One region of the Exiguobacterium sp. s35 genome, then DNA from elsewhere that is predicted to be linked to it. Evidence: a T-box and tRNA genes for the amino acid it is inferred to sense, from the RefSeq annotation. Region 1 holds a T-box; the other holds one or more tRNA genes.
What was found. The T-box of region 1 lies ahead of KNO75_RS01070 (valine--tRNA ligase). A T-box ahead of a tRNA ligase gene usually reads a tRNA of that ligase, here a tRNA-Val.

Region 1 (10,158 bases):
CCGTGAAGGCACTGCTCGTCTTGAGCCCATCGGCCGTCGAGGCGCTCACACCGCACTTGTCCCGCTTCACCGGGACGTGGTACGCCATCGGCGAAGTGACCGAACGTGCCGTCCGACAAGTGTCGACGTTACCGGTACGAGTGCCAGAATGTTATACTATGGATGCATTAATACAGTGTGTAGGGGAGGATTTTTCATGAACCAGTTTGACCGTCACCGTCGTCTTCGCTCATCGAAGTCGATGCGTGCCCTCGTACGTGAAAATCATGTTCGGAAAGAAGATTTGATTTACCCACTCTTCATCATTGAAGGGACTAACATTAAACGTGAAGTCAGCTCGATGCCTGGCGTCTTTAATTATTCACTTGACCGACTCGAAGAAGAGATCAAAGAAATCGTCGACCTCGGTCTCCAATCTGTGCTCTTGTTCGGAGTGCCGGAACATAAAGACCCGGAAGGCAGTGAAGCGTATCACGACCACGGCATCGTCCAAGAAGCGATCCGTAAAGTAAAAGAGTGGGCGCCACAGCTCACGGTCATCGCCGATACGTGCCTGTGTGAATACACGTCTACAGGTCACTGTGGCCTCGTGAAGGATGGGGACGTCGATAACGACGCATCGCTTCCACTTCACGTCCAGACGGCGATCACGCAAGCACAAGCGGGTGCCGATATCATTGCGCCGAGCTCGATGATGGACGGATTCGTCGCAGCCATCCGTGAAGGTCTCGACCAAAACGGATTCAGCCATATTCCGATCATGAGCTATGGCGTGAAATATGCGTCGGCGTATTACGGACCGTTCCGTGACGCTGCCCAATCGGCTCCTGGTGAAGGCGACCGTAAAGGTTATCAGATGGACCCGGCGAACCGTCGTGAGGCGTTCCGCGAGTCACAATCGGACGTCGAACAAGGTGCCGACTTCATGATTGTCAAACCGGCTCTCGCGTTCATGGACATCATCCGTGATATGCGCGACTCACTCGATATGCCAATCGTGGCGTATAACGTGAGCGGAGAGTACGCGATGATCAAAGCCGCATCACTCAACGACTGGGTCGATGAAGAACGCATCGTCATGGAGACGATGGTCGGATTCAAACGTGCCGGTGCAGATCTCATCGTCACGTATTTCGCAAAAGACGTCTGTCGCTATTTGGAAGGAGACTACGCATGACATACAACCAAACGCGCTCACAAGAAGCGTTCGAACAAGCCCGCCCACTCATGCCAGGCGGTGTCAACAGTCCGGTCCGTGCCTACAAATCGGTCGGTATGACGCCAATCTTCGCCGAACGCGGTGAAGGTTCACGCGTCTATGACATCGATGGCAACGAGTATATCGATTACGTCCTCTCATGGGGACCACTCATCCTCGGTCACCGTGATCCTGTCGTCACGAAAGCGATTCAAGAGCAAGCTGAAAAAGGCTGGACGTTCGGAACGCCGACCGAGCTTGAGACGAAGATGGCAGAACTCGTCATCGACCGCGTCCCATCAATCGAGATGGTTCGTATGGTCAACTCGGGTACGGAAGCGACGATGGCGGCACTTCGCCTCGCACGCGGCTATACAGGGAAGACGAAGATTTTGAAGTTCGAAGGATGCTACCACGGACACGGCGACTCGCTTCTCATTAAAGCCGGTTCGGGTGTCGCAACACTCGGTCTTCCGGACTCACCAGGTGTACCGAAAGAACTCGCAAGCCACACGCTCACCGTTCCTTACAACGACTTGGACGCAGTCCGCGTCGCGTTTGAGAAATACGGCGACGATCTCGCTGGTGTCATCGTCGAACCAGCGGCTGGAAACATGGGCTTCGTACCACCACAACCAGGATTCCTCGAAGGACTCCGTGAAATCACGGAACAAAATGGCGCGCTTCTCATCTTTGATGAGGTCATGACGGGCTTCCGTGTCGGGTACAACTGTGCACAAGGATACTTCGGTGTCACACCGGACCTCACATGTCTCGGTAAGGTCATCGGCGGTGGACTTCCGGTCGGTGCTTACGGCGGGAAACGCGAAATCATGGAACAGATTGCGCCGCAAGGTCCAATCTATCAAGCGGGTACGCTCTCAGGTAACCCACTCGCGATGATTGCTGGTTACACGACACTCTCGCAACTAAAACCGGAGCACTATGCGGAGTTCGAGCGTAAAGCAGACCGTCTCGCGGAAGGTTTCACGCAGGCTGGTGAGAAATACAACATCCCGCACGACACGAACCGTGCCGGCTCGATGTTTGGTTTCTTCTTCACGAACGAGAAAGTGACGAACTTCGAGAAAGCGAAATCGGCGAATCTCGAGATGTTCCGTTCGTACTATCAGAAGATGGCAGCGCGCGGCGTATTCTTGCCACCGTCACAGTTCGAAGGATTGTTCCTCTCGACGGCGCATACGGATGAGGATATCGAGAAGACGATTGCAGCGGTCGAGGCGACGTTTAAAGAGCTTCAAGAAGAGTTTTCACTCTAATCTTGACTGCTGACGTTTCTGTCGCTACAATTATTTAACAGATACGATGAAAAGCATTGATGAGGAGTAGTACGCATCATCCATTCCTTTTTAGAGACGCGACCGCTTGGTGAAAGGTTGCGAGGGATGGACGCGGAAGTCGCCTCGGAGCTGACTTTCTGAATGGAGTAAGAAAGTTCGGTCCATCGACCGTTATTCGATTTTGAGTGCGCCACTTGTTGGCGAACTAAGGTGGTACCGCGGAAGATCACGGCTTCTTTCGTCCTTAGCGTATAGGACGAGAGAAGCCGTTTTTGTGTTCATTAAGATATAGAGGAGGCGCCACATATGGCCCATGAGACAAACGAAATCACCATGCCGACGAAGTACGACCCAAGTGCGACGGAGTCAAAATGGTACGACTACTGGTTAGAAAACGATGTATTTAAAGCAGATGAGGACGATTCGAAACAACCGTACACAATCGTCATCCCGCCACCGAACGTTACGGGGAAACTTCACCTCGGTCACGCTTGGGACACGACGCTCCAAGACTTGTTGACACGCCTCAAGCGCATGCAAGGTTATGACGTGCTCTGGCTCCCAGGGATGGACCATGCCGGCATTGCGACACAAGCGAAAGTTGAACAAAAGCTCCGTGAAGAAGGCGTCATGCGTTACGACCTCGGACGTGAGAAATTCCTCGAGAAGACGTGGGAATGGAAAGACGAGTACGCGAAGACGATTCGCGACCAATGGTCTAAACTCGGTCTTGGCCTCGACTATTCACGTGAACGCTTCACACTCGACGAAGGGCTCTCAAAAGCCGTTCAAGAAGTATTCGTTCGCTTGTATGAAAAAGGCTTGATTTACCGTGGCGAATATATCGTCAACTGGGACCCGGCTCAAAAGACAGCCGTTTCGGATATCGAGGTTATTTACCAAGAAGTCGAGGGTGCGTTCTATCACATGAAGTATCCACTCGCTGACGGCTCAGGTCACATCGAAATCGCGACGACACGTCCTGAGACGATGCTCGGGGATACGGCGGTTGCCGTCAACCCGAAAGATGAGCGTTACACACACCTCATCGGTAAGACGATCATGCTTCCGGTCATGAACCGTGAGATCCCAATCGTTGCGGACGACTACGTCGACATGGAGTTCGGTACAGGTTGCGTGAAAATCACGCCAGCCCACGACCCGAACGACTTTGAAATCGGTAACCGTCACGAACTTCCACGTATCCTCGTCATGGACGAAGGCGGAAAGATGAATGAGAACGCTGGCAAGTACGAAGGGCTTGACCGCTTCGAATGCCGCAAGCAACTCGTCAAAGACTTAGAGGCGGACGGCACACTCGTGAAGATTGAGCCGCACACGCACTCGGTCGGTCACTCAGAGCGTTCAGGCGCAGTCATCGAGCCATACCTTTCGAAACAATGGTTCGTTGATATGGAGCCACTCTCAAAAGCGGCACTCGAAGCACAAGGAAACGACGACACGAAAGTCAACTTCGTCCCAGAACGCTTCGAAGGCACATACCTCCGTTGGATGGAGAACATCCGCGACTGGTGTATCAGCCGTCAACTTTGGTGGGGCCACCGCATCCCAGCTTGGTATCATAACGAGACGGGTGAAGTGTATGTAGGAAAAGAAGCACCAGCGGACAGTGAGAACTGGACACAAGACGAAGACGTCCTCGACACATGGTTCTCGTCAGCGCTTTGGCCGTTCTCAACGATGGGCTGGCCGGATACGGACGCATCGGACTTCAACCGTTACTTCCCGACGAGCGCACTCGTTACGGGATACGACATCATCTTCTTCTGGGTATCGCGCATGATCTTCCAATCACTCGAGTTCACAGGGAAACAACCGTTCAACGATGTTCTCATCCATGGTCTCATCCGTGACTCGGAAGGACGCAAGATGTCGAAATCACTCGGTAACGGCGTTGACCCTATGGAAGTCATCGACCAGTACGGAGCGGATTCACTCCGTTGGTTCCTCCTCACAGGTTCGACACCAGGGAACGACCTTCGTTTCTATTGGGAGAAGATCGAGTCGACATGGAATTTCTCGAACAAGATTTGGAACGCGAGCCGTTTCGCTCTCATGAACATGGATGGACTCAAAGTGGAAGAGATCGACCTCACGGGCGAGAAGACGCTTGCTGACAAGTGGATCTTGACACGCTTGAACGATACGATCGACCAAGTGACACGCCTCGTCGACAAGTACGAGTTCGGTGAAGCTGGCCGTTACCTGTACAACTTCATCTGGGAAGAGTTCTGTAACTGGTACATCGAGATGGCGAAACTCACGCTCTATGGTGAGGACGAAGCAGCGAAGCACACGACACGTTCGGTCCTCGCGCATACGCTTGATTCGATCATGCGTCTCATGCACCCGTTCATGCCGTTCCTTACAGAAGAAATTTGGCAGCACTTGCCGCACGAAGGCGATTCAATCGTTCGTGCAAGCTACCCGACGCGTCGTGACGACCTTCACTTCGCCGATTCGGTTCCAGCGTTTGAAGCTGTGATGAACGTCATCCGCTCGGTTCGTAACATCCGTGCCGAAGTGAACGCACCGATGTCGAAACCAATCCAGCTCTTCATCTCGACGAGCGACGATGCGACACAAGGTTACTTGAGCGCGAACGAAATGACGATCGGCAAGTTCACGAACGCGACAGAGCTTGAAATCGGACGTGGCCTCACGGCTCCGGATAAGTCGATGTCAGCGATCATGACAGGAGCGGAGCTCTTCATCCCGCTCGCAGACCTCATCAACTTCGAAGAAGAAATCGCGCGTCTTGAAAAAGAAGTAGCGAAGTATGAGAAAGAAGTCGAGCGCGTACAGAAGAAACTCGGAAACCAAGGTTTCATCGCCAAGGCACCGGCTCACGTCATCGACGAAGAGAAAGCAAAAGAAAAAGACTACCTCGACAAGCGTGACGCGGTCCGCGCCCGTTTGGAAGAGTTGCGTAAGTAAGACATGGACCTTCTTTGGAGATTAATTCTCTGAAGAAGGTTTTTTTGTGTTTTGGTAGAATTTGGAGAGATAGATGTAGAAAAGGGGATACAAGATGAAACGAATCGGGGTATTAGGTGTTCTATTATTATGTTTGACCGGGTGTTCGCCCCCGGAAAAGGCGGAGTCGGTCGAAACAGATATAGAGAAAATTGAAACGAGTGAAGGGTCCCAAGCACCCACGAGTGAATGGGTGGGCACGCTCATTGAAGACGTACCAAAAGGGACCGAATCGTTGGCAGATGCGGTAGTTCATCAAATCACGCTTCAATATAAAGATGGATCGGAAGATCACCTTTCCACAAAGGATGTCATCTATGAGGCGACAGTTGGAGACATTGGATTGATTGCGATGGCTCATCCAAACCAAACGCCTTCTTTCGGCGTCTATCACTATTCATGGGACGGGGAATGGGTCATGCATGGGATGAAGCATTTTGGGATCACTGATGCTTCCGAAAAAAGAAGCCACGGTTTGGTGCTTCCTCAAGATTTGATGTATACGATTGATAGTGAAATCGATGACGTAGAACGACCGGTAAAACTGTGGTCGTTCTATGATGAGTCGCAACTGGTCACCATTTTGATGACTGATGCATTCAGTGTAGGCGACGGTGAGCGAATCAATCGTCAGGCGGATGGAGTGGAGTATTATCGATTGAATCAGCCGAGCGGCAATGGAATCTACTTCATCAGTCAAGACAAACTAATTCTCGTGACGGGAAACATCTTGGAAGAAGAACTGTTGACACTAGCTGATTCTTTACCGGAACCTTCATCTGTGTCGTTTCCTTTTGATGATGCAGAATAAAGATTCTTCATGTACAAAAGAGATGTTGGATCGATGCTTTGGAGAAAGTAAACATTAGGAATCATTGTAGAGGGGATATGAAATGAAACGAATCGGGGTAATCTGTGTTCTTGTGTTGGGACTAGCGGGATGTATGGCACCAAAAGAGACGAAGTTTGTGGAGACGGTTGAGGTGGAAAAAGTAGAGCAAGTGGAAGGAATCGATGAATCACAATTTCCCAACGCAGAAGTGACAGGGACGATGATTGCCGAAGTACCACCAGGGACAGAAACGGTCTCGGACGCGGTCGTGGCACAAATCACTCTTCAATATGAAGATGGCTCAACAAAACAGTTGTCGAAGGATCACATTTTAACGGAGACGATGGTCGGAGGAATCGGTTTAGTTGCGATGACCGTCCCTGACCGTGCGAACCCGTTTGGCGTATTCATTCATGATGAAAAGAAGGGATGGGCGCAACGCGGGATGCAACGCTTCGGGGTACCCGATACGTCCAGTGCGTCTACTCAGGGATTAAATCTTCCAGTCAAAGAGATGGAAGTCATCAGCTCTGACTATTCAGTTAACGATTGGCCGGTGAAGCTTTGGACGTTATACGATGAGACACACCTCATCAGTATCATTGAGACGGACGATTTCACTGAAATCGAAGGAGAGATGTCGGATCAGCCAAAACCATACATACTGGAGCAAGCATATGGGAACGGCTTATATTACTTATCTCAAGGTAAGCTGATCATCGTAACGGGAAATATCTCGGAAGAAGAGTTGTTGACACTAGCTGATTCTTTACCGGAACCTTCATCAGGATCGTTTCCTTTTCGGGATTCAGAATAATATCAAGGTCCGAGCGTCAAGAGCGACGTTCGGGCCTTGTTTGTACGAGCCACCAGACGATGATTCCAATCACCAATAACATCGGGAGTTGAGTATACAGTGGGGTCGTGAAACCGATTCGAAACAGGTGGACGATATACGTGGAATATAGAGTCACACCAATAACTAAGAATGCGATATAGATATGTCTCATGCCTCTTCTTCTTCACTCCAAAACGGCACACGGCCTGTTGTGATGTAGTATGAAGAAGTGAAAAGAAGACCGATTGCCACACCGGTCAACTCTGGCTGAATCGGTTGACCGACTAAAGTTAAATATAGACTATACACGACATATGATGCTGAAGCGGTGATGAGGATCATCAATGGGATCAGTTTTTTCATTTTGTGTCACTCCATTCCGACTCATTCAGATGTTTCATGTACTGGACGAACGACACGCTCAAGAAAAAGACGGGCATCGCCCAGACGATATTGCTTAAGTATGGGGCTTGCCAAAGTTCGAGTGCGAGTAAACAGGCAAATCCTAATGAGACGAGTGAGGTGAGTAAGCGCATATATAAGTACCTCCATTTTGTAATACCTTATCCTACGTTAGAAGATTGGAAAATGATTCAAAAAAAACCATCTCGCGAATGCGAAATGGTTCATGTGCCACAAAACGTTTGGTACGGATACGTCCGAGTTGGACCTGCCGATACGTACTCGGACGGTTGGTCGTAGTTATAAGGGTCACGCAAAATCGTGAGTAGCGCCTCGGTCGGTCCGAAGTCGCCTCGTTCTGCTGCTTGGATTGCTTTCTCGACGTGATGATTACGTGGAATGACGGCCGGGTTGTATTGGCGCATGATTCGACGCACATCTTCATCAGGGAGGCCTTGTTCGCTCAGGCGTTTTCGCCAAGCATCAATCCATGACTTCCCGTCTTCCCGAGTTGCGAATGGGAGCGAATCGATCTCACCGAGCGTCAACGAGCGGAACGTATTCGTATAATCTGCTTCTGTCTCCATCATTAAGCGGAGCAGTTCATCGGTGAGTGCATCGTCACCGTCTTTTCGGACGTATATGCCGATCTTATGCGCGAGTCCGGTAAAGTAGGCTTCTTTATATAGCTCCGTATAGCGGGTGAGCTGTTTGTTCGCCACATCGACTGCTTCTTCTTTCGTCTCCCCAAGGAGCGGCAGCAATGTCTCCGCGAGTCGGGCAAGGTTCCAAGACCCGATGTACGGTTGATTTCCGTAAGCGTATCGTCCTTCCCGGTCGATCGAACTGAAGACCGTCTCCGGATGATACGTATCCATGAACGCACACGGTCCGTAATCGAGACCTTCTCCACTGATGAACATATTGTCCGTATTCATCACGCCGTGAATGAACCCGACGAGTTGCCAGTTAGCGATGAGTCTCGCCTGTCTTTCGACGACGCGTCCGAGGAACTGTTCGTAGCGATCGGGTGCATCGATGAGGTGTGGGTCGTGACGTTTGATCGCAAATTCCGCGAGCGCGATGACGTCATCGATGGAGCCGGCACCTGCCGCGAATTGGAACGTCCCGACACGCAAGTGACTCGAGGCGACCCGGGTCAGGATGGCTCCGTGCTTTGGACCTTGACGCATGATGGCTTCTCCAGTCTGAATGACAGCGAGTGCACGGTTCGTCGGGATGCCGAGAGCATGCATCGCCTCGCTGATGATGAACTCTCGTACCATGGGACCGAGTGCGGCCCGACCGTCACCACCTCTCGAGTATTCCGTCGGTCCGGAACCTTTGAGCTGTACATCGACACGCTTCCCGTCTTGAGTCACGTGTTCCCCGAGCATGAGGGCCCGTCCGTCTCCGAGCATCGTCAAGTTGCCGAATTGATGTCCGGCGTAGGCTTGCGAGAACGACGTCTCGGTTTGACGATTGCCGGCAAGTAATTCGATGTCTTGTTTAAGTGTTTGTGCATTAAGCCCGAGCGAAGCGGCTAATGTATCGTTAAACAAGACGAGTGTCGGATTGTCGACCGGATGGATGGGTCCACGGTCGTAAAAGATGTCACGTAGTTCGAGGTACGTCGCCTCGAAGTTCCAGTCAGTTGTCATGGCGCATGCCTCCTTCTTCGCTTCGAGTATAGCACAGACTGTTTTCCATAACGGCTGTCGTGAATTTTGATAAGATGAAACAGAAGTGTAAACAGTAGGAGTGTGGAAGATGAAGACGAGACAAGATGTATTCGATTGGTTGAGTGGACAGCTTCGCTTCGGGATCAAACCGGGTCTTGAGCGGATGAACTGGATGATTGAGCAGTTAGGATTAGAAGAACGTCCATCCATTCATGTGGCAGGGACAAACGGAAAAGGGTCGACCGTTGCATTTTTACGGGCGATGGCGATGGAGAATGGATTATCCGTCGGAACGTTCACGTCGCCTTATATCATTCAGTTCGAGGAACGGATTATGTTGAACGGGGAACCGATTCAAGAAGACGCGCTCGTCGACGTGGCAAATCGAGTCAAAACGTGTGCGGACACGGCACCGGAGACATTGACGGAATTTGAGCTCTTGACGATGATGGCCTGGTGCTATTTTGATGACACACGTCCTGATGTGATCATTTGGGAAGTCGGTCTCGGGGGACGACTGGACTCGACGAACGTGTTGACACATCCCCTTGCGACCGTCGTGACGTCGATTGGACATGACCATCAAGGAATTCTCGGCGATACGCTTGAAGAGATTGCGCTTGAGAAATTCGGCATCATGAAGCCCGATGTGCCGATGTTTCATAGTGTCGGTGAGGAAAAGTTGATTGAACTGTTGCTTCAAAAAGGAGAAGACGTAGGCGCTTCGATTCATGATGTACGAACACTTGTGACAGAAATCGAGGACGGGGCTGAGACGATTGTGACGTATGAAGGTATGACACCTGTCGTGCTCGGATTGACGGGCCATCATCAAGCCTATAACGGAGCATGTGCCGTAGCGGTAGCGCGTCATCTCGGCTGGGAAGAAGATGCGATTCGTTCTGGTC
Region 2 (10,158 bases), on a different contig from region 1:
TTTCTTCATTGGGCAGTCGCTTTGATTGGCACCGTTCTTACGTCTCTTGCGTTACTATATCGGATTCGGATCGAGGAAGGGATGCTGACCCGCCACTTCGGTCAATCGTATGTATCATGGGCAAAGTCTCGCAAACGATTATTTCCGTTTATCTATTAAAAAAGGAGTCCGGGGATCCCGGACTCCTTGCTGTTTTATACAGAGTAACGACTAAGTAATCGGACGACAACAATCCCCGCGATAAATGCGATGATACTAAGTGCCCACATGAGACCAGTGGCCGGCACTCCCGGAAATACGACGGCGAGTGAACCAACTACCAATCCGATAATGATCGAAAACGTCATTCCTGGGAAATTTGATAGCAAATAGCGAATTACCTTACTGCTGACAATAAAGCCGACCGCCACTCCTGCCCCGACGATTCCAATAATGAGCAAATTGAAATTTGAGATGGCGCTGATAACCGTCGGATAAACCCCAATCAGCAATAACACGAATGATCCGCTGATTCCCGGGAGTAGCATCGCCATACTTCCTAACCATCCAGAAAAGAACAAGAGAAGCGCCGTCCCAAAGGTCACATCCGTGATGATGGATGAATCGACCGGATTAAGAAACGCCATACTCGCCACGAGAATCGTTGCTACAATCATCGCGATGACATGGATTGGTCGAATCGATGCGCGCGATTTAAACTCTACAAAGAGTAAAGGAATGATTCCTAAAATCAATCCGATAAAGAAAAACTGTGTCGGCGCATAATACTCAAGTAACAAGTACTCGATTATTCGACTTAAGGCGATGATGGCTGTGCCCATCCCGATTGCTAGTGGAATTAAAAAACCAATATACTTTTTCCAATATCGGCTGAATACACCGCTAATTGCTTCAATCAATTGATCATAGATGCCTAAAATAACTGCGATGGTACCGCCACTTACACCAGGAATCAAGTCACTCGTCCCCATGGCCATCCCTCGCCAAATATTCTTCCACTCCATAACGTATCTCCTTTGCATATATCTTTCCTCAAGCACTTAGTATAGTCGAGAAAGGACGTTTGTGCATCCGCTTTTAGACTGAGAAAGGAGTCAAAGATGTCTCTTTTTTCATATAGTCAAATCGAGCTCCTGAAATATTGATTTCTTTTTCTTTTTGAAATCCGAGTCGCGTATACAAGCGATGGGCTGCTGGATTCGCTTGGTCTACGTTCAAGGTGACCGCTGGGATACCACGCTCTGTCGCGACGGTACAGATATGTTCGATTAACTTCGTCCCGATGCCACGGCCACCATATGCCTCTAATACAGCGAGCGAGTCGATGTATTGGACGAATCCTTCTGTCTCAACATCTAATTCTTCTTTACTCCCATGTGCCGTCAACCATTCCCGAATCGGTCGATCCAATTCTTCCGCCTCGTCTCCTCGATACGAAATGATCATTCCTGCTACTTCCCCTTCAATCTCGGCCACCCATATGTTTTCGTGGCTTAATCGATTTTTCGGCTTTTCCACCCACATCGCCAATCGTTCCAACACTTCATCCGTATTTGTTGACCCCGTCAACGTATATGCGATTTCATGTATGGCCTGATACATGAGTGGCGCGATTTTTGTACAATCCTGCTTCGTTGCTTGTCGAATATTCATCATTGATCCCTCCATCACCTACTCTAGCATAGGACAACACATCGATTGTTTGTTTACGCCCGTTTTGTGGCATCATATAGAGAGAAAGGGGCGAAATGAAATGAAAGCAATCATTACTGGAATGAATGGTACGGTAGCACCGGTTGTTGCCGAAACGTTACAACGTCATGGCATTGAGGGGATTGCGTGGAATCGTGAGCAAGTGTCCACGACGGATGAACAGGAGATGCGACAATTTATCGAAAGCATCCGACCGGACTATTTTTTACATATCGGCATGGGGCCGGTTGAATGGGCCGAGACACTCGCTCGTTTATGTGGGGAAATGAAAATTCCGTTCTTGTTTACGAGTACAGTGTCGATTTTTTCAGATGACGTGACTGGACCCATCTCACCGGACACGGCACCGGATGCTGAAGATGACTACGGAAAGTATAAACGTGACTGCGAAAGAGCCATCGTTCGCGTCAACCCGGGAGCTCAGATTGTTCGTCTTGGATGGCAGATTGGGGATGAAGCCGGATCGAACAATATGATGGACTATTTTACGAACGAGATGAAACAACGAGGTGTCATTCAAGCGAGTGAGCATTGGTATCCATCTTGCTCGTTTTTACCAGATACGGCGGAAGCTTTATTCGAGATTTTGACAAAACGCGGACCTGGTATTTATCAGCTAAACGGAAATGCGAACTATTCCTTATACGACATTGCGGTCGGACTAAAAGAGCTTCATGACGCCGATTGGCAGATTGAATGCACGGATGAACCAAAACGGGATAATCGGATGATTGATCCGTCCGTCCCAATCCGTCCGATTTCAAAACGTCTTAATCTACAAGCGAAATGAACCGCATTCCATACAAAACGCCTACTCAATCAAGAGTAGGCGTTTTCTTATGAGACTCATTTCACATCAGTCAATCGCAGTTTACTTTTTGGCAGACTCGGCATATCGACAAAGCTATAGCTCAAGTCTTGAGGAGGGACGGTATACGAGAACTCTTTGGTAAACAACTCAATCACTTGCTCGAGAATCGCAATCGTCACATGTTCCCCTGCGCAACGATGTCCAAAGTCCACATTCCCACCTCCTTGTGGGATGAAATTGAACGGACTCTCCTTCCAGTCCATAAATCGAGAAGGTTCAAACTGATCAGGTGCTGCCCAAATTGAGGAGTCGTGATTCGTTCCATAGAGGTCAAGGAGCGTCAGTGTCCCTTCCGTAAACGTATACCCGTCCCATTCAAAATCGGTTTTGACTCGAGCTGCCGCTACGGGGAAGAATGGATAATAACGTCTCACTTCTTGGACAAATGCTGTTTTCGTGACCTGTCCTTGCTTCACTTGTTCTGCTTCTTCAGGGAATTGATGCAATGCTAGGACCGTGAACAGAACATAAACCGAGATCGCGACAGTCGGGCGTAGAATATTTAACACTTCGACAGCCACCACTTCTTCAGGCAACAACTCACCTGATTCATCTCGATGCCATGAGAATTCATAAAGCGCCGTCTGTTCATTCGGCAATAATTGATTCGACCGTACTTCCTTCACCATCTGTCGAATCCAAGCTTCAGCCGAACTTCTTGCCTTCCGACCTTGCAAATACGTTGGACCAAGAGACGTACCTGATTCAAATAGCAATCTCATTTCATCGGTCCGCTTCTCTACTTCTTCTCGTGCAAGCGGGACTCCCGCCCATTCACATACGGCCTTCATCAACACCTGTTGGGCCACATCATATAAAACAAGTTCTTCCGTCTGTTTGATTCGTCTCCACTCGCGACCCGTCAGCCGGAGCAGACGATCGATGTTTTCTTTCGTCATCAATGACATGAACATACGTTTCCGGTGCGTATGCGCCGTCCCATCTAATGTTTGCACTCCATCTTCTCCGAATAGTGTTTTGAGAAGACGCTTCGGTGCAGCATCCTGACGTGTAAATTTGTCCGCCTCATAAAACAACGAAGCGGCGTCCTCTCCTCCAAGACAAATCACGCGTTCCCCAAGCAAACGAGTCTCAAAAAGATCTGACTGAAAACTTTTACGTCGATTGGCGACGAATAAATAACCTTCCCGTAAAAAATCGACACTGTGGTCGAGCCCTTCTTGCTTCGGAATGACTTTCCCCATCCAACTCACCCTTTCTCTTTTTTTCGAACTACAAAGGATGTTCCCGTGTTATTGGCGAACAAACCTAATATCGAAAGGAGCGAGTGACATGTTACCGTTCTTACTGACATTACGCCGGATTGTACGTGGAATTTGGCGCGGTCTACGGGACCCTGAGTTCCAAGTCTTATTCAGCCTTGCCTTTCTCACCATCCTATCTGGAACACTTTTTTATGCTCAATTTGAGGCGATGCGATGGCTCGACGCGCTCTACTTCAGTGTCATCACATTAACGACCATCGGCTATGGCGATTTTGCCCCTCAGACCGATATCGGGAAAATTTTCACGATTGGCTATGTGATCACGGGTGTCGGCATTGTGGTCGGATTCGTTACTAAAGTGTTCGACCACCTTCAAAAGGCACGGCTAGATGAACTAGAAGCAAAACAAAAGACGCCACCCTCTGATTCATGAGGATGGCGTCAATCCGTTTAGGACACTTTTCGATTTTCAATCTCAAGTTGTTGATTGAATCGCTTCGTCTCTGCAATGACAACGCCCGACAAGAACAAGAGACCAATCAAGTTCGGGATGGCCATTAAACCGTTGAAGACGTCGGATAACGCCCATACTAAGTTCAAGTTGGTCGTCATGGCACCTAGTCCAGCGACAAGCACGAAGGCAATTCGATATGGCAGAATCGACTTTTGCCCAAACAAGTAATGGATGGAACGTTCTCCATAATACGACCAACCGAGAACGGTCGAATAGGCGAATAAAACAAGTCCGATTGTCACAATGTAACCACCCGCCGGACCGAGGAATAATTCAAATGTGGCCGAAGTCAATTCAACCCCTTCTAACCCGGTCCCGATTTGGCCACCCATGACGAGTGTCAAACCGGTCACCGAACAGACGACAAGCGTGTCTAAGAAGACTTGCGTCATCGAGACGAGTGCTTGACGACCCGGCATATCCGTCTTCGCAGCAGCCGCTGCAATCGGAGCAGAACCGAGACCTGCCTCGTTCGAGAAGACACCACGCGCGACACCATATCGAATGGCCGCTCCGATGGCTCCCCCACCGATGGCTTCCGCACTGAACGTACTGCTAAAGATGAGTGCGAACGCATCTGGAATAAGCGTGTAATTCATGATCATGATCAAGAGACCGCTACCTAAGTAGAAGGCAATCATGACCGGGACGAAGTAGCTGACTACTTTCCCGATAGAACGTACGCCCCCAAGGATGACCGCGCCTGTAAAAATCATGATGAGAATTCCTGATATGTAGAGTGGTACATCGAATGTCGTTTTGAGCGCGAGCGCGACAGAGTTCGTCTGAACCCCGTTCCCAATCCCAAACGCCGCAATCGAGGCGAATGCAGCAAACGCCACCGCTAACCAACGTTGATTCAATCCTCGTTCTAGATAGTACATCGGTCCACCAGCCATTTGACCGCGCTCATCGGTCACCCGATATTTAACAGCCAGAACAGCTTCCGCATATTTCGTTGCCATCCCAAAGAATCCCGATACCCACATCCAGACGATGGCCCCCGGTCCTCCTAATACAACCGCTGTCGACACCCCGACGATATTCCCCGTACCGACGGTCGCCGCCAGAGCTGTCATGAGCGCCTGGAAGTGACTGATATCCCCTTTTGAGGATTGATCCTGATTTTTCGAAAATGCCAATTTCAACGCATACGGTAATTTGGTAATTTGAATACCACCTAGACGCACCGTCAAGTAAATGCCTGTCCCCACAAGCAAAATTAAAAGCGGTGGTCCCCATACAAAATTGGATGCCGTACTCACCCATTCACTAAATGATTGCCCCATACAAAGTATCCCCTTTCCCCGAAAATAGTGTACACCTCTATTTTTTCAGAATACTTAGAACAATGCAAAAGTATTGTGCTAAAACAACTCCGGATCTTTTCATCTGTATACAAACAGCGAGACGAACTTAATCGTCTCGCTGTGATTCAGGCTTCTCTCGTTGTAAGGGCGCTTTCCAATCAAATGTATCCGGGACGTAATCGAGCCCGCCCGGATGAAACGGTTGACAACGGATGAGCCGGCGAGCGGTTAAATAACTGCCTTTGACGGCTCCATGTTTCTCAATCGCTTCGATTCCGTAGTGTGAACAACTCGGATAAAACCGGCATGTCGGCGGCTTTAATGGTGAAATAAAACGTTGATAACCTTGAATCCCTTTTACTAATACACGTTTCACGCGATTTCGCCTCACTCTGTTGAATTAGTGCCATCATAGCGCGATTTGAAACGTTTGTCATGTTCACCGCTCCATATGTTAAATCGTTTTCCATCTCTTAACAAATGAGCAAGATGGGCGATATTCGACAGCAGGTTTGTTATGATAGTCAACATAACTATTGACCGAATCGAATAGAAGAGGTGACGAATGATGAAACAATTACTAATGGTCGGTGCAGGATCAATGAGTGAAGCGCTCGTTCGAGGGTGGATTGACTCAGGAATCGAACCGACACAAATTACCATGACGAACCGAAGTGACCGTGAGCGATTGCTCGCATTGCAAGATGAACTCGGCGTACACACCGTCGAAGAAGAAAACGTGAACGACTATGACATCGTCGTACTAGCGATGCAACCGGACGGCGTCATTCCATACGTGGAATCAAAAGAGTGGAAGACCCCACTACTTGTATCGGTTGCGGCACATATCGAACCGAGCCAATTAGAAGAAGCTTCAGGACTTCCTGCCGTATGCGCGATGCCAAACACGCCGGTCGCATATCGGAGCGGGATGACAGGCTTATGGTTCGGTCCTGAAACAGATGAAGCCGATCGCGCGAAAGCAACTGCCCTCTTTGAGCGTGTCGGTCGAACGGCCATCACGGATGCGAAGACGATGTCTGCCTTCATGGCAGCCGCGGGTTGTAGCCCGGCCTTCTTTTATGAGATCGTTGGGGCGATGACTCCGGTCTTGACCGATGTCGGATACGACGAAGCGACGGCTCGTCAAATTGTGGCTCAGGCGATGAAAGGCTCTGCAGAGTTACTGTCACATGAAACACGTGAGACGAATGAACTCATTGCTGACGTCGCTGCTCCAGGTGGACCGACCGACCGTGGTGTCGGCGTGTTACGAGACCGCAACCTTGCCGACGTGATGGCTTCAGCCTTACGTGAAAGTGCCAAAGAAGACCATGAAATCATGGAGAAACCATAAAAATGGACGGAAGCCACGCTTCCGTCCATTTTTTATGTCATCATATGTATAACCGACACAATGAGTGCCACTACTAAAATCCCTGGCAATAAGTTCGCCACACGAATTTTTGTGATTCCGACCAAATTCAAGCCAATCGCCACAATCATGACACCACCGGTAGCGGTCATCTCTAAAATAAAGCTATCCATGAGCGACTCTGGAATGAATTTCATGATTTGAATGGCGAGTAATGCGATTCCACCTTGATACAATAACACCGGAACGGCCGAGAACATGACCCCGATTCCGAGCGTCGAACTTAACACGAGGGCTGTAAATCCATCAATCAACCCTTTCGTATACAACACGTCATGATCGCCACGTAACCCACTATCGAGCGCACCAATGATGGCCATTGCACCAATCACGAAGATGAGCGTTGCTGTGACGAATCCTTCCGCTACACTCGATTGACTCCCGAGACGCCGCTCAAGTCGGTAGCCGATTTCATTCAATACTTCATCTAGCTTCCACCATTCCCCGAGCGCAGACCCGACGACAAGACTTCCGATGACAATCAAGAAGTTTTCACTCTTCATCCCCATTTGAATGCCAAGCAAGATGACCGCAAGTCCGATCGCTGCCGTCACCGTCTCTTTCATACGCTCTGGAATGCGGTGGAATAAGAGACCTAACAATGACCCGATGACGATTAGTCCGGCATTGACGAGGGTTCCTGTTAACACCATTTTGCATTCCCCGTTTCATTATGTATTGAGAGGAATATACCAATTGCTTTCGCGCCATGTCAATATACAAAAAAAGAGCCACTTCTCGCAAGAAGTGGCTTCGCGGAAACCCATGTTCCGGTGGGTTTCTCGAGGGTTTGGCACCCAAGTGATTCTGACTGGGCTCGAACCAGCGACCTCTACCCTGTCAAGGTAGCGCTCTCCCAGCTGAGCTACAGAATCAGGTCGTGTCCTCTCTTAAGGACACTATTAATATATCAAGAAACTATTAAGTTGGCAACAACTTTTTAAAAGTTTTTTGTACTTTTTTTAACGCGTCATTTGTTGGCGGTCGATATGCCGGCAGAGGCGTTCCAAATCACCTGCATAAACAGATACGAGCATGTTCTGGTATAACGTGTCGCGGTCCCAATGAAGACCGTTCGCTTTCGCCACGCGCTGAGACGGAACGTTATCTGGATGAATGAGCGAAATGATTTCCTTTTCCCCTTCGGTAAAGGCATACTGCATCAACCGCGCAGCTGCTTCACGCCCGTAACCCATGTGCCAATGCTTTGGTGACAACCAATAGCCGACTTCTAACTCAAGTTTGCCATCTAAATCATGGAGCAGTGTACCGGCATGACCAATCGGTTCATCACTTTCGAACGTCATCAACTTCAATAGCCCCGTCTGGCGTCCTGTTTCATACCGGGCCAATTGACGTTCGAACCATTCGATTGTTTGTTCGTCTGTATACGGTCTCCCGTCCGGACTGATGAAGCGCATCACCCGAGGATCTTGGAGAAGCGACTTAACAAAATAGAAATCAGAGATTGTGTACGGTTCAAACCGCAAACGTTCGGATTGCAACTCAACAAGATGCATCGTTTTCCGCCCCTTTCTTCCATCTCATAATCTGAATTATTCAATTCCCGTTTTCAGCTTGTTTCAATCCTTTACGATACAACTTTTAATCCGATCACACTGCCAATAATCATCATCAAATAAAAAATGCGCCAACGACTTCTTGATTCATTTAAATAGAGCATACCTAGAATGACGCCACCTGCCGCGCCAATCCCGACCCAAATGGAATAAGCCAGACTTAACGGAATATCTTCAAGTGACTTCGATAACCAATAGAAACTAAGCGCGAACGAAAAAATCGACAATACCGACCATTTTAAAATTTGATATCCTTTTGATTTTCCCATAAAGAAGACGGCCGTCATCTCAGCAATGCCTGCACCAATCAAAAATACCCAACTCATGCTTCTTCCCCTCCTGTCACTTGCTTCAATCCGATGATGCCGATGATCAACGTCGTCACAAGCAAGAGCTTCCAACCACTGAGCGCCTCATCAAAAAGAAGAGCACCGACAATCACCGTACCGACCGCTCCGATTCCCGTAAAGACGGCATAGCCGGTACCTGCTGGGAGAACCCGGAATGCTTTGGCTAACAAACCGAAACTGACAATCAACAGAACAATCGTCCATAGCGTCGGAACAAGCACCGTAAATCCTTCCGATAGCTTCATCGTCGTAGCCCATATGATTTCTAGCAATCCTGCGAACAAGAGAGAAATCCAAGCGACTCTTTCCTTATTCATTCCATCCCACCCCTTTCTTAAAGATGCGGAAGGCGGCTCGTTGTCGCATCTCCCTGTCATCTTCAAACGTAAACAAAGACAGCAAAGCGCCGTCTAAAAAACAATAGTATGCAGCATAAAGTTCATCGAGTGGCTGCGACGGTAAATCTCCACGCTCCATCGCAAGACGGAACTGTTCTTTTTCAAATCCTTTTAGCTCCGTCTCCACTTTCCCAATGACTTCTTCGATATAATCCCGAAATTCTGGAGGTGGTACGAGTAGCATTCGTTTCGTCAACATCCACGTCTCATGATCGCTAAAGAATGACGTGAGTGTACGCACAATCGAATCAATCCGTTCTAAAGGGGATCGATTTACGGTATCCTCGCACGTTTGTCGCCAAGCCTCTTCGTAACGATTCGCCATATCGGTCACGACTTGTTTAAACAATTGCTCTTTCCCATCGATATGGGCGTATAAAGAAGCTTTACGAATCCCTACATCTTCAGCTACTGCCGCGAGTGACAATCCTTCATATCCTTCACGGGCAAACCGCGTTCGCGCAGATTGCATAATCTTATCTTTTGTATTCACCAGTCTCACTCTCCTCCCGACCACTTTACCTAACGAACGGTAGGTAGTCAATGTTGGTGATTGTCATTTCTTTCTTGATTCTCCACAATACAAGATGAAAGAGGTGAAAAAAGATGATTGAACAATTGAACGTGTCCATCCCAACAGAGAAGATGCGTGGTCAAAAACGGATTGTCCGCGTGTTTCGGCCAGACTGGGTCGATACCGACACCCCACTGCCCGTCCTTTATATGCATGACGGGCAAAACGTATTCTCCGGAAGCACTGC

Region 2: it encodes a tRNA-Val, which carries the amino acid that the T-box ahead of KNO75_RS01070 (valine--tRNA ligase) is inferred to sense. The anticodon was not compared.

Annotation. Positions count from the first base shown of each region.
Region 1 is NZ_JACSKI010000001.1:204,297-214,454, forward strand. Features, by position in the region: gene KNO75_RS01055 (uroporphyrinogen-III synthase) at 1-200, shown strand, start outside; gene hemB (porphobilinogen synthase) at 197-1,177, shown strand; gene hemL (glutamate-1-semialdehyde 2,1-aminomutase) at 1,174-2,478, shown strand; T-box leader at 2,526-2,748, shown strand; gene KNO75_RS01070 (valine--tRNA ligase) at 2,806-5,457, shown strand; gene KNO75_RS01075 (hypothetical protein) at 5,552-6,307, shown strand; gene KNO75_RS01080 (hypothetical protein) at 6,390-7,145, shown strand; gene KNO75_RS01085 (hypothetical protein) at 7,162-7,338, opposite strand; gene KNO75_RS01090 (hypothetical protein) at 7,335-7,529, opposite strand; gene KNO75_RS01095 (hypothetical protein) at 7,526-7,702, opposite strand; gene KNO75_RS01100 (protein adenylyltransferase SelO) at 7,793-9,229, opposite strand; gene KNO75_RS01105 (bifunctional folylpolyglutamate synthase/dihydrofolate synthase) at 9,339-10,158, shown strand, end outside.
Region 2 is NZ_JACSKI010000003.1:77,514-87,671, reverse strand. Features, by position in the region: gene KNO75_RS12470 (methyltransferase family protein) at 1-159, shown strand, start outside; gene KNO75_RS12465 (DUF368 domain-containing protein) at 195-1,004, opposite strand; gene KNO75_RS12460 (GNAT family N-acetyltransferase) at 1,078-1,653, opposite strand; gene KNO75_RS12455 (sugar nucleotide-binding protein) at 1,754-2,503, shown strand; gene KNO75_RS12450 (cytochrome P450) at 2,560-3,789, opposite strand; gene KNO75_RS12445 (potassium channel family protein) at 3,878-4,243, shown strand; gene KNO75_RS12440 (alanine/glycine:cation symporter family protein) at 4,261-5,613, opposite strand; gene yidD (membrane protein insertion efficiency factor YidD) at 5,741-6,010, opposite strand; gene KNO75_RS12430 (pyrroline-5-carboxylate reductase family protein) at 6,203-6,991, shown strand; gene KNO75_RS12425 (DUF554 domain-containing protein) at 7,024-7,722, opposite strand; tRNA gene KNO75_RS12420 (tRNA-Val) at 7,872-7,944, opposite strand; gene KNO75_RS12415 (GNAT family N-acetyltransferase) at 8,032-8,589, opposite strand; gene KNO75_RS12410 (DMT family transporter) at 8,661-8,975, opposite strand; gene KNO75_RS12405 (DMT family transporter) at 8,972-9,316, opposite strand; gene KNO75_RS12400 (TetR/AcrR family transcriptional regulator) at 9,309-9,890, opposite strand; gene KNO75_RS12395 (alpha/beta hydrolase) at 10,004-10,158, shown strand, end outside.